Regions from separate parts of the Streptomyces bullii genome, predicted to be linked through region 1. Evidence: riboswitches for the same ligand, from Rfam matches in the RefSeq annotation. Region 1 holds a riboswitch; each other region holds the start of a gene.
What was found. Region 1 has a riboswitch for cyclic di-AMP ahead of ACFPZJ_RS34620 (M23 family metallopeptidase). Riboswitches for the same ligand answer to the same signal wherever they lie in the genome.
Positions count from the first base shown of each region.

Region 2: linked by a shared signal. The riboswitch ahead of ACFPZJ_RS22475 (transglycosylase family protein) and the one ahead of ACFPZJ_RS34620 (M23 family metallopeptidase) in region 1 are both predicted to bind cyclic di-AMP.
Region 3: linked by a shared signal. The riboswitch ahead of ACFPZJ_RS17495 (C40 family peptidase) and the one ahead of ACFPZJ_RS34620 (M23 family metallopeptidase) in region 1 are both predicted to bind cyclic di-AMP.
Region 4: linked by a shared signal. The riboswitch ahead of ACFPZJ_RS31255 (transglycosylase SLT domain-containing protein) and the one ahead of ACFPZJ_RS34620 (M23 family metallopeptidase) in region 1 are both predicted to bind cyclic di-AMP.

Region 1 is NZ_JBHSNY010000015.1:3,191-8,878, forward strand. Features, by position in the region: gene ACFPZJ_RS34595 (aspartate aminotransferase family protein) at 1-556, shown strand, start outside; gene ACFPZJ_RS34600 (helix-turn-helix domain-containing protein) at 619-1,257, shown strand; gene ACFPZJ_RS34605 (DUF6126 family protein) at 1,254-1,373, shown strand; gene ACFPZJ_RS34610 (tyrosine-protein phosphatase) at 1,386-2,183, opposite strand; gene ACFPZJ_RS34615 (alpha-galactosidase) at 2,354-4,432, shown strand; cyclic di-AMP (ydaO/yuaA leader) riboswitch at 4,758-4,919, shown strand; gene ACFPZJ_RS34620 (M23 family metallopeptidase) at 4,924-5,688, shown strand, end outside.
Region 2 is NZ_JBHSNY010000007.1:438,561-444,248, forward strand. Features, by position in the region: gene ACFPZJ_RS22465 (cytochrome P450 family protein) at 1-1,263, shown strand, start outside; gene ACFPZJ_RS22470 (transglycosylase family protein) at 1,409-2,401, shown strand; cyclic di-AMP (ydaO/yuaA leader) riboswitch at 2,607-2,778, shown strand; gene ACFPZJ_RS22475 (transglycosylase family protein) at 2,783-3,460, shown strand; gene eno (phosphopyruvate hydratase) at 3,729-5,018, shown strand; gene ACFPZJ_RS22485 (FtsB family cell division protein) at 5,145-5,621, shown strand.
Region 3 is NZ_JBHSNY010000005.1:647,436-653,123, reverse strand. Features, by position in the region: gene ACFPZJ_RS17500 (hypothetical protein) at 357-710, shown strand; gene ACFPZJ_RS17495 (C40 family peptidase) at 796-1,971, opposite strand; cyclic di-AMP (ydaO/yuaA leader) riboswitch at 1,980-2,152, opposite strand; gene pcrA (DNA helicase PcrA) at 2,488-4,965, shown strand; gene ACFPZJ_RS17485 (M23 family metallopeptidase) at 5,036-5,688, opposite strand, start outside.
Region 4 is NZ_JBHSNY010000012.1:128,100-133,787, forward strand. Features, by position in the region: gene ACFPZJ_RS31245 (GNAT family N-acetyltransferase) at 1-880, opposite strand, end outside; gene ACFPZJ_RS31250 (HAD family hydrolase) at 1,123-1,944, shown strand; gene ACFPZJ_RS31255 (transglycosylase SLT domain-containing protein) at 1,968-2,762, opposite strand; cyclic di-AMP (ydaO/yuaA leader) riboswitch at 2,766-2,923, opposite strand; gene ACFPZJ_RS31260 (polyprenyl synthetase family protein) at 3,488-4,498, shown strand; gene ACFPZJ_RS31265 (LolA family protein) at 4,805-5,688, shown strand, end outside.

The DNA.
Region 1 (5,688 bases):
CGCCACGCTCGGCAAGGACTGGATCTTCAAGAAGGTGTACTCGTCGATGGACCGGGTGCTGGTCCACTCGGCGAGCTTCGGCTCCAACGCGCAGGCCATGGCGGCGGGCCTCGCGGTGCTGTCGGTGATGGAGAACGAGCAGATCGTCGCGCACGTCCGCGCCACCGGCGAACGGCTGAGGGCCCGTCTCGCGGCGCTGACCGACACCTACGAGCTGCTCGCCGACGTCCGCGGCCGGGGCCTGATGATCGGCATCGAGTTCGGCAGGCCCAAGTCGCTGAAACTGCGGAGCCGCTGGACCATGCTGCAGGCCGCGCGCAAGGGACTGTTCGCACAGATGGTCGTCGTCCCGCTGCTCCAGCGGCACCGGATCCTCACCCAGGTCTCCGGCGACCACATGGAGGTGATCAAGCTGATCCCGCCGCTGATCATCGGCGAGCGGGAGGTGGACCGGTTCGTCGACGCCTTCACGGCCGTGATGGACGACGCGCACAACGGCGGGCTGGTGTGGGACTTCGGGAAGACGCTGGTGAAGCAGGCGGTGGCCAACCGCTGAGCGTCCTTTGCCTCTGAGGCAAAGGATTTGTCGTTCGGGCAAAGTACCGGCTGAATGGAGGTATGAGCCTCTCCGAGCCCGAGCACGCCTCCGGGTCCGAGCCGTCGGCCCCGGCCGGCGCGCTGCCCGCCGTCGCGCCGCAGCTGCGTGCCCTGCGCCGCCGGGCCTCGCTCACGCTGGAGGCCGCGGCCCGTGCCGCCGGACTGTCACCCGCCCACCTCTCCCGGCTGGAGACGGGGCAGCGCCAGCCCTCACTGCCGATGCTGCTCGCGCTCGCCCGTATCTACGGTACGACCGTTTCCGAGCTGCTCGGCGAGACGGTCGCCGACCGGGGCGCCGTGGTGCGCGCCGCCGACATGGAACCGACCACGGCGGGCGGCTGGACGTACTGGCCGGCCGGGGCGCCCGGGCGCGGGATGCAGGCCCTGCGGGTCCACGTCCCGTACGGCTCCCAGGGCGACATGGTGCGCGTGCACCCCGGCGAGGAGTGGCTCCACGTCCTCAAAGGGCGGCTGCGGCTGCGCCTCGGGGACACCGAGCACCGGCTCGGCCCGGGCGACAGCGCGCACTTCGACTCGCTGACCCCGCACCGTATCGCCGCTCAGGACCCCGACGGGGTCGAGCTGCTGTTCGTCCACACCCTGCTGCAGAGCCCCACGGCCACGCTGTGCCTCGGCCCGACCCCTGGAGATGCCCCATGAGGGACATGGAGGAGAAGTTCCCGCGCGGCCTGTGGGTGCGCCTGATCGTCTACATCGCGGTGGGACACCTCTTCGCGGCCTTCGTCTACCTGCTGTTCGAGGTGGGAGCCAAGTAGGGTCCCGGACCGTCAGTCCAGCAGCCGCTCGCGCAGCCGCTCCCGGGTCTGCGGGGTGACCCCGAGGCCCGACTCCAGATAGGCGTCGACGCCGCCCCAGGTCTCCTCGATCGTCTCGAAGGCCGCGCTCAGATACTCGGCGCGTGCGTCGAACAGGGGGCTGAGCAGCTCCATGACCTCGGGGGAGTAGGCCGAGGCGGAGGTGCTGCTGCGGTGGACCTTGTAGCGGCGGTGCTTGGCGTTGGACTTCAGGTAGTCGTCGACGATCGCCTCGCGCTCGACGCCCACGGCGAGCAGCGTCACCGCGACGGACAGGCCCGCGCGGTCCTTGCCGGCCGCACAGTGCATCAGCGCGGGGACGCTGTCCTCGGCGAGCGCGTGCAGCACCCGGGAGTGCTCGGCGGTGCGCTCCTTGATGATCGTGCGGTACGAGGCGATCATCCGGCGCGCGCCCTTGCCGTCCGCGAGGATCTGGCGCAGCTGGTCGATGTCGCCGTCGCGGACCATCTTCCAGAACTCGGCGCCGTCCGCGGGGTCGCTCAGCGGCAGGTTGATGTTGCGCACGCCCGGCAGCTCGACGTCCGGCCCCTCGAGCTTCTGGTCGGCCGCGTTGCGGAAGTCGAAGATCGTGTGCAGGCCCAGGGAGGCCAGGAAGGCCGCGTCCTGCTCGGTCGCGTGCGAGAGATGGCCGCTGCGGAACAGCACCCCGTGCCGCACCCGCCTGCCGTCCACGGTCGGCAGCCCGCCCACATCTCGGAAGTTGCGCACTCCGGCCAGCTCGGGCTCGGTCGACGGGACCTGCTGCGTCACGGGGACTCCCTCCCATTCGGACCCGCCGACGCGGCTCGTCGACGGGCACCACTCGACGATACGACATGGCTGCCAGGGGCAATGAGTTGTCCACAGGCGTTGCCCGGATGGCCCCGCGACCCTGATGATGTTGCTGCTTGATCGCAGCTGTTCGAATCTGTGAGGGTCTGATGCCGGAGATCTCCGAAGACGGTCGTACGTGGCTTCTCTCGGGCCCGACCAGCAGTTACGCCGTCCACCTCACCGACCGGGGCGACCTGGTGCACCTGCACTGGGGCCCCAGGATCGCGCTCGCCGACGCCGAGGCCCTCGCCGCGCGGCCGCTGCCGGAGTACTGGCCGTTCGAGTCACCGCTCGACGGACGCGAGGAGTACCCCGTCGAGGGCGGCCCGCGCTTCGTGCGCCCCGCCCTGTCCGTGCGCACCGACGAGCGACGCGGCACGGAGTGGACGTACGACGGGTGCGAGAGCGCGCGGGACGGCGAGTTGCGCCTCCGCTTCCGGGACGGTCGGCTGGCCGTCACGCTGCACTACCGGTTGCGCCCCGCCACCGACGTCGTCGAGCGCTGGGTGACCCTGGAGAACCAGGGCCCGGACGTCGAGGTGCTGCGCGCCGACTCCGCCACCTGGACCCTGCCCGACCGTGAGGGCTGGCGGGTGTCCCAGCTGCACGGCCGCTGGGGCGCGGAGTCGCGGCTGGTGCGCTCGGACCTCACCTACGGCGAGAAGGTCATCGGCAGCCGCCGCGGCCACACCGGGCACCAGCACCTGCCGTGGGTCGCCCTCGACACGGACGCGACCGAGGAGCGCGGCGAGGTCTACGGCTGCGCCCTGGGCTGGTCCGGCTCCTGGCGCATCGCCGTCGCCCAGCTCCCGGACGCGCGCGTGCAGATCACCGGCGGGGCCGGGCACGACGACTCAGGCCTGCTGATGCTGGGCGCGGGGGAGTCGTACACCACCCCGGTCTTCGCGGGGCTGTGGAGCGACGGGGGCTTCGGCGGCGCCAGCCGCGCCTGGCACGCCTATCAGCGGGCCTACGTCATCCCCGACGCGGACCGGGACCGGCCCGTGCTGTTCAATTCCTGGGAGGCGACCGAGTTCGACATCTCCGAGGAGCAGCAGCGGGCGCTCGCCGAGCGGGCCGCCGCGATGGGGGTGGAGCTGTTCGTGGTCGACGACGGCTGGTTCGGGTCGCGCACCAGCGACCGGGCCGGGCTCGGCGACTGGACGCCCAACCCCGACCGCTTCCCGCAGGGCCTGAAGCCGCTCGCCGACCATGTGCACGGTCTCGGCATGCAGTTCGGCATCTGGGTCGAACCCGAGATGGTCAACCCGGACAGCGAGCTGTACCGCGCGCACCCGGACTGGGTGCAGTTCCAGCCGGGGCGCACACGCACGGAGTTCCGCAACCAGCTGGTGCTCAACCTCGCCCGCCAGGACGTCCGGGACTACCTGTGGGAGCAGCTCGACGGGCTGCTCTCCAGCGCCCCCATCGACTATGTGAAGTGGGACTTCAACCGCTGCTTCACCGACGCCGGCTGGCCCGGCGACCCCTATCCGCAGCGGCTGTGGGTCGACCATGTGCACGCCCTGTACGCCCTGCTGGACCGGCTGCGGGAGGCGCACCCGCACGTCGCCTTCGAGTCCTGCTCCGGCGGCGGCGGACGGATCGACCTCGGCGTGCTGAGCCGGACGGACCAGGTGTGGACCTCGGACAACACCGACCCGCTCGACCGGCTCGCCATCCAGCACGGCTTCAGCCAGATCCACCCGGCGCGGGTCATGGCGGCCTGGGTCACCGACAGCCCGAACGCCATGCTCAACCACCGGGCCAGCCCGCTGCGCTTCCGGTTCGTCAGCGCCATGGCCGGGGTGCTCGGCGTCGGCGGCGACCTGACGAAGTGGACGGAGGAGGAGCTGGCCGAGGCGCGGGGCTGGGTGGCGCTCTACAAGGAGATCCGGCCCGTGGTGCAGCGCGGTGACCTGTACCGGCTGCGTCCCCCGACGGGCGGACTCGGCGCGGTGCAGTACGTCCACGGCGACGAGACCGTCGTCCTGGCCTGGCTCCAGGCGCAGCACTACGGAGAGCCCGTTCCGGCGCTGCGGCTCCGCGGCCTCGACCCGGCGGCATCGTACGAATGCCTCGAAACGGGAGTAATCCACCGGGGTGCCGTGCTGCTGCACCACGGGCTGCGGACCGGACTGCGCGGCGATCTCGACGCCGTCGCGGTCCGGTTGCGGCGCCGGTGACCCGCGGCGGTTCGCGGTAAGTGGCCGAAGTGTCTGAATAGAGCGCTTCGGTATAACGTGCCCCGATAGAAAGGGAGATGGGTCGGGGCACGTGAGGAGCGTCATAATCGTGACGGTGTGTTGTTGCCATGTGCACGTAATCAAGCTCTCTTTCTAGGGGGTTTGAGGAAATCGGGAGTTCCGAAATCGACGCAGTGTCACCGGGAATGTCGACGGAAAAACTCCTGAACCCCGTGCGCGGGCAACCGCACGCTTGTCCCCGCACGTCTTATTCGCTTACGTTCGCCACCGATCCGGACGGACGCCTAATCCTGCCGCCGCCCGGAGCCCGCACACACTGACCCGTGTACGGCAGGAGCGGGGGACCCACAGGTACGACGCCTGGTCCGGTCTCCGGAACAGGCTTGGGGTTAAGTCGCGCCTCGGCGCGGCCGGGCATCTCCAGTCCGCACCCGACAGCTCACCTCGCAGGCGCCGGAGAGGAATTCGCCATGCCCGCGAAGGGTAAGCACCGCCGTCCGAAGACCCCGCGCTTCACCCGTTCCATCGCCGTCGCCGGAACCGGTGGCGCCGCACTCGCTCTCCCGCTGCTGGGCGCCACCGGCGCGCACGCCGCCACCCCGCAGTCCGTTTCCGAAAAGGCCGTCCAGTCCCTGCCGGTGGCCGGGAAGAGCGCCGCCGAGAAGAAGACCACGGATGTGCGGACGTACACCGTGCGGGCCGGGGACTACCTCGCGAAGATCGCCGACGACCAGAACGTCAGCGGAGGCTGGAAGAAGCTGTACGCGGACAACCGTGAGGCCGTCGGCGACGACCCCTCGCTCATCCACCCCGGCCTGAAGCTGTCGATCGGCAAGAAGGCGACGGCGAGCGCGGAGAAGTCGTCCGCCGAGCCGTCCGCGCCGTCGAAGCCCAAGGCCAAGTCCTCGTCCGCCCCGAAGTCGTCGCCCGCCAAGTCCTCCACCGCGCAGACCGCGACCGTGAGCCGGGCCACCGAGGCCGCCGGCACGGCCGGGGGCTACACCGCGCCCGTCTCCGCCGGCATCGGCACCGCCTACAAGGTGGCCGGCAGCATGTGGTCCAGCGGCTACCACACCGGCGTCGACTTCTCCGTCCCGACCGGCACCTCCCTCAAGGCCGTGGGCGCGGGCACGGTCGTCTCCGCGGGCTGGGCCGGCGCGTACGGCAACCAGGTCGTCATCAAGCTCAGCGACGGCTACTACGCCCAGTACGCCCACCTGTCCTCGCTGTCCGTC
Region 2 (5,688 bases), on a different contig from region 1:
ACCTGGGAGTTCGCCACCGACCCCTACCCCGCCTACGCCTGGCTCCGGCAGCACGCCCCCGTGCACAGGACGAGGCTCCCCAGCGGGGTCGAGGCCTGGCTGGTCACCCGGTACGGCGACGCCAAGCAGGCGCTCGCCGACAACCGGCTCTCCAAGAACCCGGCGCACCACGACGAGCCCGCGCACGCCAAGGGCAAGACCGGGATCCCCGGGGAGCGCAAGGCCGAGTTGATGACGCATCTGCTCAACATCGACCCGCCGGACCACACCCGCCTGCGCCGGCTGGTCAGCAAGGCGTTCACACCACGCCGCGTCGCCGAGTTCGCCCCGCGGGTGCAGGAGCTGACCGACCGGCTCATCGACCGGTTCGCTCCCACCGGCTCCGCCGACCTCATCCACGAGTTCGCCTTCCCGCTCCCCATCTACGCCATCTGCGACATGCTCGGGGTCCCGCCCGAGGACCAGGACGACTTCCGGGACTGGGCGGGCATGATGATCCGCCATCAGGGCGGTCCCCGGGGCGGGGTCGCGCGGTCGGTGAAGAAGATGCGCGGGTACCTCGCCGACCTCATCCACCGCAAGCGCGAGGCGCTCCCGCCCGAACCCGCCCCCGGCGAGGACCTCATCTCCGGCCTGATCCGCGCCTCCGACCACGGCGAGCACCTCACCGAGAACGAGGCCGCCGCCATGGCCTTCATCCTTCTCTTCGCGGGGTTCGAGACCACCGTCAACCTGATCGGGAACGGGACGTACGCCCTCCTCACCCATCCCGACGAGCGGGACCGGCTCCAGAAGTCCCTCGCCGCCGGTGAACGCGGCCTGCTGGAGACCGGCGTCGAGGAACTCCTGCGCTACGACGGCCCCGTCGAGCTCGCCACCTGGCGGTTCGCCACACAGCCGCTGGCCATCGGCGGGCAGGACATCGCTCCCGGCGACCCCGTCCTCGTCGTCCTCGCCGCCGCGGACCGGGACCCGGAACGGTTCGCCGACCCCGACCTGCTCGACCTCTCCCGCCGCGACAACCAGCACCTCGGCTACGGCCACGGCATCCACTACTGCCTGGGCGCCCCGCTCGCCCGACTGGAGGGCCAGACCGCGCTCGGCACGCTCCTCACCCGCCTCCCGGACCTGCGGCTCGCGGCGGACCCGGCCGATCTGCGCTGGCGCGGCGGGCTCATCATGCGCGGGCTGCGCACCCTGCCGGTGGAGTTCACACCCCCTGCCGAAGCGGCACGACCGTCCCCGCCATCGGCGCAAACGTGACACACCCTCACCTCTGTGATCTTCACGTGATCTGCGCGGCATGAACTTGTGACAAGTGATCGTCTGCCGATACGTTCACCCATCAGCGCGGCGGCCGCGAACAGCCCGCCGTGCCGGTCACCGCTGTCTCGTGAAAGGTCTCCGTATGCTCTCCGGGAACGGTCGTCACCGTCGCCCCCGTCAGGCTCCGGCCCTCCTCGTCGCGGCCGGAGTGACCGGCTCCGCCATCGCGATCCCGCTTCTCGGGGCGACCGGCGCGAGCGCGGCCGACGGAACGACCTGGGACCGGGTCGCGGACTGCGAGACGGGCGGCGCCTGGAGCCAGGACAGCGGCAATGGCTACTACGGCGGCCTGCAGATCTCCCAGGAGAACTGGGACACGTACGGCGGCCTCGACTATGCCGCGAGCCCGGACCTGGCCAGCCGTTCCCAGCAGATAGCCGTCGCCGAGAGAATCCTCGCCGACCAAGGGGTCGGCGTCTGGCGCACCTGCGGGCTGCTCGCCGGCCTGGACAAGGACTCGGCCACGCTCGACATCGACACCGGGGTGGCGGGCGACACCTCGGGATCGTCCGGCTCTTCTACTTCGTCCGACTCTTCCGGCTCCTCTGACTCCTCCGGCTCTTCCGGCCTCCTGGGCTCCTCCGGGTCGCCCTCCCCCTCGACTTCGTCTGACGGGTCGTCGGATATCGGGGACGAATCGGCCAAGTCGGGCACGTCTGCCGGCTCCGACGAGGGTGGCGCACAGGCTGCCGACGGTACGTCCGCGGGCGACTCCGGCAGCGAAGATGCGGACAACGCGGGGCGAAACGTCGGCTCTTCGGCGCTGACCGACACCGGGTCGGCCGCCACCGGCCGGCATCGCGGCCCCAGTGCCGAGGAGGGCGCGGAGCGCGCTCGCGCGGCAGAGTCGACGGGCCGGCATGCCTCGCGCGGTGACGCGGACGCGCGTGACGCGGTGGACGGCTCCTACACCGTGCGCGCCGGGGACAGTCTGTGGTCCATCGCCGACTCCCTTGACCTCAGGGGCGGATGGCGCGCTCTCTACACCGAGAACGAGAAGGTCGTCGGCGCCGACCCGGACCTCATCCTCCCCGGTCAGACCCTTGAAGTCGGGGTCGTAGCGGGAGAAGAGTAGCGAGAAACGGACCGCAGAACAGCGGGAGTTCGGGTCACCGTTTGCGTTGAATGTCCTTTGTAAGAGTGATGAGAGATAGATCTCAGAAGCCCTGATCGTCTTTGAAATTCCGCGGATCGCGTGTCTACGGTCATGACCGCTCGCAAGCCGCGAGCCCCTGCTGCCGTCACGCCGAATCCTGCCGGCGGCCGCATGGGAACAGTCGTCGCGTCACGCGCCGTAGGCAGGAGCGGGGGACCCAAGGTAGGCGCCGGGCCCGGCAGTTGAGGCTGCTGGATCCGGCTGGGGGTGAAGCCGTGTCCCGTGAGGGGCGCGGCCGGGCAACTCAACCGGCCCGAACCCGACAGCTCACCTCGCAGGCGTCGGTGAGGGGATCCATCCATGCTGTTTTCCAGCAAGGGCAAGCACCGTCGTCCGTCCAGGGCCGTTCGCGCCGTCGCCATGGCCGGTGTCGCCGGCGCCGCCGTCGCCGCCCCGCTGATGGCGGCCGGCAACGCCTCCGCCGCCACCGCCTCCGAGTGGGACGCCGTCGCCCAGTGCGAGTCCGGCGGCAACTGGTCCATCAACACCGGCAACGGCTACTACGGCGGCCTGCAGTTCTCCGCCTCCACCTGGGCCGCGTACGGCGGCACCCAGTACGCCTCCACCGCCGACCAGGCCACCAAGGCGCAGCAGATCGAGATCGCCGAGAAGGTCCTCGCGGGCCAGGGCAAGGGTGCCTGGCCGGTCTGCGGCAAGAACCTGTCGAGCGCCCCGTACAACGGCGGTTCGGCGAGCACCGGTTCCACCGAGACCCGTGAGACCGAGCAGCAGCCGGCCTCCCGCTCCGCCGAGCGCCCGGCCCAGGCCGAGAAGAGCCAGAAGACCGTCACCACCCCGACCGGCAAGAAGGTCAAGAAGGGCGACGGCGAGTACAAGGTCGTCGAGGGCGACACCCTCAGCTCCATCGCGGCCGAGCGCGACGTCAAGGGCGGCTGGGAGAAGCTGTTCCAGCTGAACAAGGACATCGTCCAGGACGCCGACCTCATCTACCCGGGCCAGCAGCTGCACCTGAAGTAAGAGGAGCAGCGGCCCTCCCCGTCTCCCGCCCCGGTGCGTGTTCCCCCGTACGCGCCGGGGCGGGGTCATGTCCCGAAAATCCACGGGACACAACCCCCTTTTGTTCCGTTCGGAAACAATTTATTCTCGGTTCCGTCCACAGTGTGGGTGACCGGCTGGCCGATCCCCCGGAGCCGGTTAGGCTCGTCTCGCAGAGCCCACCGCGGACTGCACCTGCCGGGCGTCGGCCCGGGGGGACCCCGCGTCACATCGCAAGAAGGAGATGCTCGTGCCGTCCATCGACGTCGTCGTAGCCCGGGAAATCCTGGACTCCCGAGGCAATCCCACGGTCGAGGTCGAGGTCGGCCTCGACGACGGCAGCACCGGTCGTGCCGCCGTCCCGTCCGGCGCCTCCACGGGCGCCTTCGAGGCCATCGAGCTCCGCGACGGCGACTCGAACCGCTACCTGGGCAAGGGCGTCGAGAAGGCCGTCCTCGCCGTGATCGAGCAGATCGGCCCGGAGCTGGTCGGCTATGACGCCACCGAGCAGCGCCTGATCGACCAGGCGATGTTCGACCTGGACGCCACCGACAACAAGGGCTCCCTCGGCGCCAACGCCATCCTCGGCGTCTCGCTCGCCGTCGCCCACGCCGCCTCCGAGGCCAGCGACCTGCCGCTCTTCCGCTACCTGGGCGGTCCCAACGCGCACCTGCTGCCGGTGCCGATGATGAACATCCTGAACGGCGGCTCGCACGCCGACTCCAACGTGGACATCCAGGAGTTCATGATCGCCCCGATCGGCGCGGAGTCCTTCTCCGAGGCCCTGCGCTGGGGCGCCGAGGTCTACCACACCCTCAAGAAGGTCTTGAAGAGCAAGGGCCTGGCCACCGGCCTCGGCGACGAGGGCGGCTTCGCCCCGAACCTCGGCTCCAACCGCGAGGCCCTCGACCTCATCCTCGAGGCGATCAAGGAGGCCGGCTACACCCCCGGCGAGCAGATCGCCCTCGCCCTCGACGTGGCCGCGTCCGAGTTCTACAAGGACGGCGTGTACGTCTTCGAGGGCAAGGAGCGCTCGGCGGCCGAGATGACCGAGTACTACGCCGAGCTCGTCGAGGCGTACCCGCTCGTCTCCATCGAGGACCCGCTGTTCGAGGACGACTGGGAGGGCTGGAAGACCATCACCGCCCAGCTCGGTGACAAGGTCCAGCTCGTCGGCGACGACCTGTTCGTCACCAACCCCGAGCGCCTGGCCCGCGGCATCGAGGAGGGCGCCGCCAACGCCCTGCTGGTGAAGGTGAACCAGATCGGCTCCCTGACCGAGACCCTGGACGCCGTCGAGCTGGCCCAGCGCAACGGCTTCAAGTGCATGATGTCCCACCGCTCCGGCGAGACCGAGGACGTCACCATCGCCGACCTGGCCGTCGCCACCAACTGCGGCCAGATCAAGACCGGCGCACCGGCCCGCTCCGAGCGCGTCGCCAAGTACAACCAGCTGCTGCGCATCGAGGAGATCCTCGACGACGCCGCGGTGTACGCCGGCCGCAGCGCCTTCCCGCGGTTCCGCTCCGCGAACCACTGAGCACGGCAAGGGCTGACCCTCGACGGGTCAAGGCTTAGCCAGTCGTACGTACGTCCCCGTACTCGGTCCCGTACCGTGTGCGGGGACGTACGCGCGTGTGACATGTGAACGGGAGGCGGGGCGACCATGGCCGTGAAGGACCGGGACCGTTTCTCCACCGCGACCAGGATCCGGCTGATCGGGGAGCAGACCGCGGCCCGGGTCTACCGCTCGCAGACCCGGCGCCAGGCCCGCCGCTCCCGGCTGACCGGCCGGGCCGCGCTGCTCGCCCTGGTGCTGTGCTCGCTCATCGTGGCCCTGGCCTACCCGATGCGGCAGTACGTCTCCCAGCGCGCCGAGATCGCCGACCTCCAGCGGCAGCAGGAGCGGGCCCGGCAGCGGGTCGAGCAGTTGCGCGACGCCAAGGCACGCTGGAAGGACGACGCGTACGCCGAGCAGCAGATCCGCGAGCGGCTGCACTACGTCATGCCCGGCGAGACCGGCTACATCGTGATCGACCCGGGCGCGGCCGAGCGCTCGCGCGCCGACCTGGGAGCGGCCGACCGCCCCTGGTACTCGAACGTCTGGGACGGAGTCGACAAGTCCGACGCCTCCGACCAGTGAGACCCGGACCGCGGTGACGGCCAGTGACACCCCAGACCTCAGTGACACCCAGACCGCAGTGACACCG
Region 3 (5,688 bases), on a different contig from region 1:
CGGCGACGGCCCGCACAGGGGGGAGCGGGCCGCCGCCGGACCTTCTCGGCGGTGGTGGCCGACTGCCGCCCCTGGCCCGGGCGGCGGTGGGGAGCCGGTCACCTGGTGGAGGACGCTAAACCGGGCCGTGCGGGGCGGGTGACGGCTTGCGCGGAACTGGCGTGAGCGGACCGAAAGGTGACCGTGTGCGACCGTGATCCCGTCCTGGCGCCGTCGACTTCACTCAGAGCGATGACCGATGTCCGGGAAGCCCGGCGGCCGAGTGCGGCGGAGTGCTACGGGGTGCATATATGCGCCCGCTGGGAGTGCCGGGCCGGTGCGGGCCGGGCACGGGGCCGTGATTAGGCTCCGGCCTCATGGACGTACTCATCCACCTCTTCGTCGGCCTGCACATCGTCGGCATCGCCGCGCTCCTCGGCGGCTTCCTCACGCAGATGAAGGCGATGGGCGAGGGCACCGCCCGCTTCAGTCCCGCGATGCTGCACGGCGCGCTGACGATGCTGGTCACCGGAGTGATCCTGGTCGGTCTCAACCAGGCCGACGACCAGTCCGTCGACAACATCAAGATCGGCGTGAAGCTGGCGCTGCTGATCGTGATCCTCGGGCTCGTCTACGTGAAGCGGGACGAGGAGAGGGCGGACAAGCGGCTGTTCGGCCTGGTGGGCCTGCTGACCACGGCGAACGTCTTCATCGCCGTGCTGTGGACCTGACCGCCTGGGGCCTGTCCGCTCCAGACGACAGGCCCCCGCGACAGGCCCCGGTCCCGCCGTCCCTCCCGGTGCCACCGCCCGGGGCTCAGGCCGGTCGCACCACGCTGTGGATCGACGACTCGCCGTCGTAGTAGACCGACTCCTCGCGGACGTACGTGCCGGGCTTGGGGGCGTGGATCATCATGCCGTTGCCGATGTAGAGCCCGACGTGGGTGATGTCGTCGTAGAAGAAGACGAGGTCGCCCGGCTGGGCCTGGGACAGGGGGACCGTCGTGCCGGCGTCGACCTGGTCGTAGGTGGTGCGCGGCAGGTCCACGCCCGCGGCCTTCCAGGCGGCCTGGGTCAGGCCGGAGCAGTCGTAGGAGTCGGGGCCGGTGGCGCCCCACACGTACGGCTTGCCGATCTGCGCGCGGGCGAAGGCGAGCGCCTTCTCGGCCTTGGTGGCGTACGAGGAGTCGGTCGAGGGGGAGGACGGCGCCGACGGCGAGGCTGAGGGCGAGGAGGTTCCCGACGAGCCGCTCTCCTGCTGCTGGGCGGCCTCCCGGGCCTGCTGCTCCGCCTGCTGCCGGGCGAGTTCGGCGGCCTCGCGGGCGGCCTCCTCCTGCTTCTCCTTCTCGATCGCCGCGAGCCGTGCCTTCTCCTCGGCGGTCAGCTTCGACAGCAGCTCGCGCGCCTCGGCGAGCTTCCGCTGCACGGTGGCCTTGGCCGTCTTCAAGTCGCTCTGCGACTCGGTGAGCGTCTCCAGGCTCTCGGCGGCCTCCTGACGCTTCCTCACCGTCTCGGACTGCTGCGCGACGTAGTCGTCGACGGCGTCCTTCTGACGGCCGGTCAGCCGGCTCATCAGCTGGGTCTGGTCGAAGTAGTCCTGCGGGGAGTCGGCGAGCAGGAACGTCGCGGTGTCCGGGGCGCCGGCGCCGGTCCGGTACTGGGCGGCGGCGAAGGAACCCAGCTCCCGCCGCGCCTCGTTGAGCTTCTCGGTGCGCTGGGCCACGTCGTCGAGGAGGGTGCCGACGCGCTTGCGCTGCTTCGCGGTCCTCTCCTTGGCCGCGTTGTACTTCTCGGTCGCCGACTCCGCCTGGCGGTAGAGGTCGTCGACCTTCTTCTCGACCTCTTCCAGGCTCGGCTTGTCGTCGGCCGAGGGGGTGGCGTCGGCCGTCTGGGACAGCAGGGCCACCGAGGTGAGGGCGGCGGTGGCCAGGGCGGGGGTGCGTATGCCTGCTACGCGCGTACCGGCAGGACGCGACTTGCGGTGCGACGCCAAGGGAGGCGACTCCTTCCGTGTTCCGCCTACCGGGTTAGCTGTCGGGTTCGGGCGGGTGCTTCGGAAGGTTTGCCCTACGGCCGGTCCCCGAAGGGAGGCGGGCCGATTCACCCCAAACGTCTCGGTTGGGTCCCCGGCTCCAGGTGCAACGGCGGCACACCGGACTCGGCGGAGGCCGCGCGGCCCGGCGACGTTCGCCGGTGGGGGTCGTGCGGCCCGACCGCACGGTAGCCAACTCGTGTGGCTTGTGTGAAGGTTGATGGGTGATATGCCCGATACATTTTCGTGACCCTGCCTTGATGGTCACGGATCGTGGTCGCCTCGGTGCGGTGTGCGCCCGGCCGGGACCTGCGTGCGGGCGGCCCGGGGTGCCGGGCACCGGCCCCGGGGTCGGCCCGCCGGGTGACCGTGGGTGACGGGGATCTCCCGGCCGGTGAGGGGCCGGGCGGGAGGTGCGGCCCCGAGTTCCCAGGGTGGCGGCGGGCTGTCGGTGCGGCGCCCTAGACTCGGAGAGCGATGAGCAGCCTCTTTGACGACAGCTTCCTGGCGGACCTCCAGGCCCCGCGGGGCCACGGGGCAGAACCCCCGCCTCCGCCCGAGGACGATCACGTACCGGAGCCGATCCCGGACGATCTGTTCGGCGGGAAGTTCGACGTGCCGCCGGACCGGGACGCGCACTACCGGGACGGTGCCGCCCGCCCGGTGGTGGACTCCGCCGCGCTCCTGGAGGGGCTCAACGACAACCAGCGCGCCGCCGTCGTGCACTCCGGCTCCCCGCTGCTCATCGTGGCCGGCGCCGGTTCCGGCAAGACCCGCGTGCTCACGCACCGCATCGCCTACCTGCTGGCCGAGCGGCACGTCCACCCGGGCCAGATCCTCGCGATCACCTTCACGAACAAGGCCGCGGGCGAGATGAAGGAGCGCGTCGAGCAGCTCGTCGGCCCGCGCGCGAACGCCATGTGGGTCATGACCTTCCACAGCGCGTGCGTGCGCATCCTGCGGCGGGAGAGCAAGAAGCTCGGCTTCACCTCGTCGTTCTCGATCTACGACGCCGCCGACTCCAAGCGCCTGATGGCGCTGGTCTGCCGCGACCTGGACCTCGACCCCAAGCGCTTCCCGCCGAAGTCCTTCAGCGCCAAGATCAGCAACCTGAAGAACGAGCTGATCGACGAGGAGGACTTCGCCGCCCAGGCCACCGACGGCTTCGAGAAGACCCTCGCCCAGGCCTACGCCCTGTACCAGTCGCGGCTGCGCGAGGCGAACGCCCTCGACTTCGACGACCTGATCATGACGACGGTCAACCTGCTGCGCGCCTTCCCGGACGTCGCCGAGCACTACCGCCGCCGCTTCCGCCACGTGCTCGTCGACGAGTACCAGGACACCAACCACGCCCAGTACGCCCTCGTACGCGAGCTCGTCGGTACCTCCGAGCACCCCGTCGACGTACCGCCCAGCGAGGACGACCTGCCGCCCGCCGAACTGTGCGTCGTGGGCGACGCCGACCAGTCGATCTACGCCTTCCGCGGCGCGACGATCCGCAACATCCTCCAGTTCGAGGAGGACTACCCGGACGCGACGACGATCCTGCTGGAGCAGAACTACCGCTCCACCCAGACCATCCTGAGCGCGGCCAACGCGGTCATCGAGCGCAACGAGTCCCGCCGTCCCAAGAACCTGTGGACCAACGCGGGCGCGGGCTCCCTGATCACCGGCTACGTCGCCGACACCGAGCACGACGAGGCGCAGTTCGTCGCCGACGAGATAGACCGCCTCACGGACGCGGGCGAGGCGAAGGCAGGCGACGTCGCCGTCTTCTACCGCACCAACGCCCAGTCCCGTGTCTTCGAAGAGGTCTTCATCCGCGTCGGCCTGCCCTACAAGGTCGTCGGCGGCGTCCGCTTCTACGAGCGCAAGGAGGTCCGGGACGTCCTGGCCTACCTGCGGGTGCTCGCCAACCCGGAGGACTCGGTGCCGCTGCGCCGCATCCTCAACGTGCCCAAGCGGGGCATCGGCGACCGCGCGGAGGCCATGATCGACGCCCTCGCCCAGCGCGAGAAGATCAGCTTCCCGCAGGCGCTGCGCCGCGTCGACGAGGCGTACGGCATGGCGGCCCGCTCGGCGAACGCCGTGAAGCGGTTCAACACGCTGATGGAGGAGCTGCGCACCATCGTCGAGTCCGGCGCGGGCCCGGCGACCATCCTGGAGGCGGTGCTGGAACGCACCGGCTACCTCGCCGAGTTGCAGGCCTCCACCGACCCGCAGGACGAGACCCGGATCGAGAACCTTCAGGAACTGGCCGCCGTGGCCCTGGAGTTCGAGCAGGCCCGCGGCGAGGACAACCCGGGCACCCTGGCCGAGTTCCTGGAGCAGGTCGCCCTGGTCGCCGACTCGGACGAGATCCCCGACGAGGAGGGCGACGGCGTCATCACGCTGATGACGCTGCACACCGCCAAGGGCCTGGAGTTCCCGGTCGTCTTCCTGACCGGCATGGAGGACGGCGTCTTCCCGCACATGCGCGCCCTCGGCCAGACCAAGGAGCTCGAGGAGGAGCGGCGCCTGGCGTACGTCGGCATCACACGCGCCCGCGAGCGGCTGTATCTCACGCGGTCCACGTTGCGCAGCGCGTGGGGGCAGCCGTCGTACAACCCGCCCTCGCGGTTCCTGGAGGAGATCCCGGCGGCGTACCTGAACTGGAAGCGCACGGGGGCCAGCATTCCCGCGCCCTCCGGGCCCGCCTCGGGAGTGGCGGCCTCGCTGTCGTCGTCCCGCTCGCGCTCGTCGGCGCAGGGCGCGTCCGGCTTCGCCACGCGCAGGGCGTCGGAGAAGCCGGTGGTGTCGCTGGCGGTCGGGGACCGGGTCACGCACGACCAGTTCGGGCTCGGCACCGTGGTCGCGGTGAAGGGCACGGGCGCCAACGCCGAGGCGACGATCGACTTCGGGGACGCCAAGCCGAAGCGGCTGCTGCTGCGGTACGCGCCGGTCGAGAAGCTGTAGGGGAGCCGCGGCTTTGTGAAGTGAGCCCCCGCTCGACAGGCGCGGGGGCCTGCCGGGGCTTGCCGCGACGTTACGTCGGGTCGAGACCGTGGCTGCGCAGCCAGGCGAGCGGGTCGATCGCCGAGCCGCCGGCCGGGCGTACCTCGAAGTGGAGGTGGGGGCCGGTCGAGTTGCCGGAGTTCCCGGAGTTGGCGATGGGCTGGCCGGCCTTGACCGCCGTACCGGAGGGGACGATGTAGCTGGAGAGGTGGCAGTACCACGTCTCCGTGCCGTCCTTCGCGGTCACGATCATCATGTTGCCGTACGCGCTGTTGTACTGCGTGCGGACGACTCCGTCGGTCGCGGCCATCACGGTCGTGCCGTAGGAGACCGGGAAGTCGATGCCGGTGTGGAGAGACATCCAGTTGACGCCCGACTGGCCGTAGTAGGCGCTCAGTCCGTGCCGGGCGACCGGGACGGCGAACTTCGGACGCAGCCGCTCCTTGCGGGCCGCCTCCTCCGCCGCCCGCTTCCGCTCGGCCTCCTGCTGGGCCTTGAGGTCGATGCGCTCCTGGGTGCGGCTGGCCCGGTCGGCGAAGTCGTCGGCGCCGGCTGCGAGGACCTGGAGCTGGGTGTCCAACTTGCTGTTGACGGTGGACGGTTTCACCGGCTGCGCGTCCGACGCGGCGGCCGCCGTCTCCTTGCCGTCGTCGGTCAGGGTGCCGACCGAGGCGGCGGCGATCC
Region 4 (5,688 bases), on a different contig from region 1:
CGTCCTTGTACTCGGCCGCGCCCCGGCCCATGTCGAGCGTGCCGATGCCCTCGGCCGCCGCCGCCTCGGCCATCCGCAGGTGCAGCACCAGCCCCGGCGAGTACTTCGCGAACTCCGGGTCGTAGGCCGGGAACCAGCAGGCCAGCACCGAGGCCGAACGCAGCCCGAAGTGCGCGGCGACGGGACGGTCGGCGGCGTACAGCACGGAGAGCGTGCCGGTGCACTCCGGTGTCCGCGTCCCGGCGAGCCGGGCCACGAGCCGGGTGATCCACTCCTGCGCGAACCGGTCCCGGCGGCCGGTCCGGCGGTACTGCGCCGACTTCCACTCCATGAGCGTGCGCAGCGCGGCCGGGTCGCGTTCGTCGAACACGAACCGCGGCTCGCCGACCTGGCGGCCCATCCGCCGCTCCTTGGCGAGCGTGGTCTTCAGGAACTTCGGCGACTGGGCGCGCAGCACGGACTCGTAGGTCTCGTAGCCCTTCTCCACGTCGATGACGTAGGTGGCGTGCTCCTCGGCCGCGTACGGCACGAACAGCAGCTGCTCGGCCTCCAGGTTGTCGAAGGCGTAGCTCGACACCGAGCAGGCCCGCAGGAGCGCCCCGGTGTCCGGGCGCAGGCCCGGGCGCAGCACCGCGCCCTGGCAGTCCGACACCCCGAGCCCGATCGCCCGGCCCTGCCCCAACGGGCCCCGCTCGTACGGCAGGAAGCCGACCGGCTCCAGTCCCTCGTACAGCACGGCGACCCGGGCCTGTGGGCGTACGCGGCCCACGGCTTCGGTGAACTCCGGTTCCATGAACGGGTTGCGCGGCGCCTCGGAAGCGGCGCGCAGTTCGCGCCAGCGCTCCCTTTCCCCCTCGCCGAGCTCCTCGGGCCCCAGCACGCGAATGCGGCCACTGCGTCCACTGCTCAACCTGACCCCCCGATCAAGTCCCCCCTGGACACATGGAAGGTACCGCCCGAGACCGCCCCGACGGTAGGTAGCGGAGCATGTTGTTGCCAAGTGGTGCAGAGACCTTCAACCGGCCGGTAACCGGCTATGCCGGAAACCGCCCCTCCCGGGAGCGGCCTGGGGAGCGAGGCGGGCGATGAGTCGTACCGCCGCGTTGTCCGTATTCTCTGATCATGGCCGCTCCCACCGCGTATTCACTCATCGCCACCGACCTGGACGGAACGCTGCTGCGCGGCGACGACACCCTCTCCGACCGGTCCCTGGCCGCGCTCGCGAGGGTGGCGGACGCCGGTGCCCGGCACCTCGTGGTCACAGGACGCCCCGCGCCGCGCGTGCGGCCGCTCCTGGACGACCTCGGCTGCGAGGGGCTCGCGGTGTGCGGGCAGGGCGCGCAGGTGTACGACGCCGGCGCGAACCGTCTGCTGTGGTCCGTCACCCTGGACCGGGAGCTGGCCGAGACCGCGCTGGAGAAGATCGAGGCCGAGGTGGGGCAGGTGTACGCGGCGGTCGACCAGGACGGGGTCGACGGGCTCACCCTCATCGAGCCCGGCTATCTGATGCCGCACCCGACGCTGCCCGCGCTGCGCGTGGAGCGGCGCGTGGACCTGTGGTGCGCGCCCATCAGCAAGGTGCTGCTGCGCCACCCCCACCTGTCCGACGACGAGTTGGCGGCGACGGCGCGTTCGGTGGTCGGGTCCCTGGCGACGGTCACCATGTCGGGGCCGGGCACCGTCGAGCTCCAGCCGTGCGGCGTCACCAAGGCGACCGGTCTGGCGCTGGCCGCCGAACACCTGGGGCTGAGCCCGGAGCGGACCATCGCCTTCGGTGACATGCCCAACGACATCCCCCTGTTCGACTGGGCCGCCCACGGCGTCGCCATGGCCAACGCCCACCCCGAACTCAAGGCGGTCGCCGACGAGATCACCCTGTCGAACGAGGACGACGGCATCGCCGTCGTCCTCGAGCGACTGTTCCCCGACGCGCGGGGCCGGTGAGGCGTGCGGCCCGGGGGCGCGGCCTAGTAGGGGCCGTTGACGTTGTCGATCGATCCGTACCGCTGGGCCGCGTAGTTGCAGGCGGCCGTGATGTTGGCGACCGGGTCGTACGGGTCCCAGGACGTGCCCTCCACGTGGTACGCCTGGAAGGTCGGGTCGATCACCTGCAGCAGGCCCTTGGACGGGGTGCCGGCGGCGGCGTTGGAGTCCCAGTTGTTGATGGCCAGGGGGTTGCCGGACGACTCGCGCATGATGTTGCGGTAGATGCCGTCGTAGGTTCCCGGAATTCCCTTTTGCGCCATGATGTCCAGCGCTTCACGGATCCAGCCGTCGAGGTTGTCGGCGTAGGTCTTCACCGAGGCCGTGGTGGCCTGGGCGACGGATCCGGCGGCCTGCGTGGCGGACTTGGCGGGCTTGGCGGCGACGGCCGGCTTGGCGGTGTCCGCCTTGGTGCCGGCGTTCGCCTCGGCCGTCCTGACCTTCAGTTCGAGGCCCGGGTGGATGACCCTCGGGTCGTCGCCGACGGCCTTGCGGTTGTCCTTGTAGAGCTGACGCCATCCGCCGTTCACGTCGTACTCGTCGGCGATCCGGTAGAGCGTGTCGCCCTTCACCACGGTGTAGGTGAGGGACTTGGGCGCCTTGGCCGCCTGGGGCGCGGACTGCGCGGCGGCGGGCGCGGTCTGGGCCGGCTGGACGGCGTGCGCGGCGGTGGCGCCCAGCAGGGGGAGCGCGAGGGCCACGCCGCCGGTGCCGGCGGCCAGGACACCTCGGGTGAGCGGATTGATTCTGACGCGGCGGTGCTTACCTCGTCCGAGCATGGTGATGTTCCTCTCCGACGCCTGCGAGGTGAGCTGTCGGGTTCGGGCGGGAGGTGCCCGGCCGCGGGCGCGGCTTCACCCCGAGCCGTACCGGCGCGACGCACCGGTACGGCGACTTACCTGGGTCCCCCGCTCCTGCCGTGCGTGAGTGAAGTGGTCGTCGGTGGCACGGGCGGCGGCAGGATTCGGCGTCCGCCCGGCAGGCCCGGAACGTATGCGAGAGCACATGCCGGGAACAAGTGCCGATGTCACAGCTCAAGCTGGTTGATCTTGCTGTGGGGGATTTGGGGTGCTTGATCCTTTGCGGTCGCCACGTTCAACTGGCGTGTCCGCGAAGGTGAAACGGCGGTGTGCCGTGTGATGACGCGCGTGAGGCGTGAGTGACTTACTTCACTGCGCGCGAGCCCGGAGGGCATTCTCCATCTACTGGAATTCGCTTGCCATTTGCGGCAAATCGGGCGGGGTGAGTGGAGATGCGTGCGCGGTGAGAGGGGGTTCGCGGCACCGGCCCGGGACGTGGTGCGATACTTACTGGAAAGTCGATAAATGTCTGTTCTTATCGACTGATCAAAAACATAACGGGCGTGATCCGATACCGCCCGTCCTGTAACAGTGGGCGCTGGCGGTGATCGAAACGTGACCGGATACGCTGACTTGAGTGATGGCAGCGACCTATCGACAAACCGTGTAACCGCCAGTAGACACCAGCAGACAGGAGACCCCTCGTGACCGTCGTCGGGCCGTTCGGGCTGAGCGTGCGGGACCAGGCTCTGGAAGCCGATGTCCAGGCCGGATTGGCGGCTGTCGAGGAAGGGCTGCTCGAAGCCACCAAGAGCGAGGTGCCCTTCATCACGGAGGCCGCCCAGCATCTGGTGCGGGCCGGTGGCAAGCGCTTCCGGCCGCTGCTCGTGATGCTCGCCGCGCGGTTCGGTGATCCGTACGCGCCCGGCATCGTGCCCTCGGCGGTGGTCGTGGAGCTGACCCACCTGGCCACGCTCTACCACGACGACGTGATGGACGAGGCGGCCGTACGCCGCGGGGTGCCCAGCGCGAACACCCGCTGGGGCAACTCCGTCGCGGTGCTCACCGGCGACTTCCTCTTCGCGCGGGCCTCGCAGATCCTGGCCGACCTGGGGCCGGAGGCGGTGCGGGTGCAGGCCGTGGCCTTCGAGCGGCTGGTCACGGGCCAGATCCTGGAGACGGCGGGGCCGCAGGACGGGCGTGACCCGGTCGACCACTACCTGGACGTGCTGGGCGGCAAGACCGGCTCGCTGGTGGCGGTGTCGTGCCGGTTCGGCGCGATGATGTCCGGCGCCGACGAGACGGTCGTGGACGTGCTCACCCAGTACGGCGAGCGGCTCGGCGTCGCCTTCCAGCTGGCGGACGACGTCCTGGACATCGCCTCCGACTCCCACGAGTCCGGCAAGACGCCGGGCACGGACCTCAGGGAGGGCATCGCGACCCTCCCGGTGCTGCGGCTGCGGGAGCGGGCGGCCCGGCTGGGGCTGGCCGAGGACGTCGCGCTGTGCGAGCTGCTGGACTCCGACCTCACCGACGACGAGCGCCACGCCGAGGCCCTTCGCCGGCTGCGGGCCCACCCGGCCCTGGACCAGGCGCGCCGGGACACCGTGCGGTACGCGGAGGAGGCCCGGGCCGCACTGGCTCCCCTGCGCGACGGCGCGGCGAAGGCGGCCCTGATGGAACTGTGCGACGCGGTGGTGCACCGCGCGGGATAGCCCCCGCCCGGTCGCCGTGCCCGTGACGGGGCCTTCGGCGTCGCTCCGCCGTCCGTCGACCTGGCGGCGTCGTCCGCACGACCCCTACGGGTCGGGGGAGGCGCCGCCGCGCCATGTCATACCGCAGCAGTACACGGAGTTGAGTCCGGGGGCTGACGAATCCGGTCGGCCGATTTGGTCAGATGGAAACCACGGACATCACCACAACTCACCGATTCGGGTGAGAATGGCGGCTCGACGGAGAACCGGTGCGGGGACGCGAGGCATCGACGGAAAGCCGCCGCCGACAACGGAGGTAGGGCACACATGGCACCGTACGCATCCGACGACAACACGACCGCCGGGGAGGCCGACGACCCGCGAGGGGGCCGGCGCAAGGCCGCGCGGTACGTGGTCCCGGTGGCGGTGATGGGGGTGGCGGCCGCGACGATCGGGCTCGTCCCCGCGCTCGCCGACTCCGGCGACCCCGACCTGCCCGAGATCACCGCCGAGCAGCTCATAGAGAAGATCGCCGAGTCGGACGTGCAGCAGCTGTCCGGCACGGTGAAGATCACCACGGATCTCGGCCTGCCGGACCTCGGCGGCCTGGAGAGCGGCCTGATGTCCGGCGCGGCCCGGCACGGCGACGACGGGGGCTCCTCCGCCGACCCGTCGGCCAAGCTCATGGAACTCGCCTCCGGCACGCACACCCTGCGCGTCGCGGCCGACGGCCCCGACCGGCAGAAGCTGTCGCTGCTGGAGAACGCCGCCGAGTACAGCGTGATCCACAACGGCAAGGACGTATGGGGCTACGACAGCGCGTCCAACGAGGTCTACCACGGCACGGCCGCCGGCAGTGGAGCGCACGAGAGGCGGCAGCCTCCGGCCACCCCCGAGGACTTCGCCGAGCAGGCCCTGAAGGCGGTCGACGGCACCACGTCCGTGACCGTCGACGGCACCGCGCAGGTCGCCGGCCGGGACGCCTACAAGCTGGTCATCAAGCCGAAGCAGTCGGGTTCCACGGTCGGTGCGATCAGCGTGGCGGTCGACGCGAGGACCGGCATGCCGCTGAAGTTCACCCTGACCCCGGCGAGCGGCGGCGCCGCCGTCGTCGACGCGGGCTTCACCCAGGTCAGCTTCGCCAAGCCGGCCGCGTCGACCTTCGACTTCACCCCGCCCAAGGGCGCGAAGGTCACCGAGGACGACGAGCT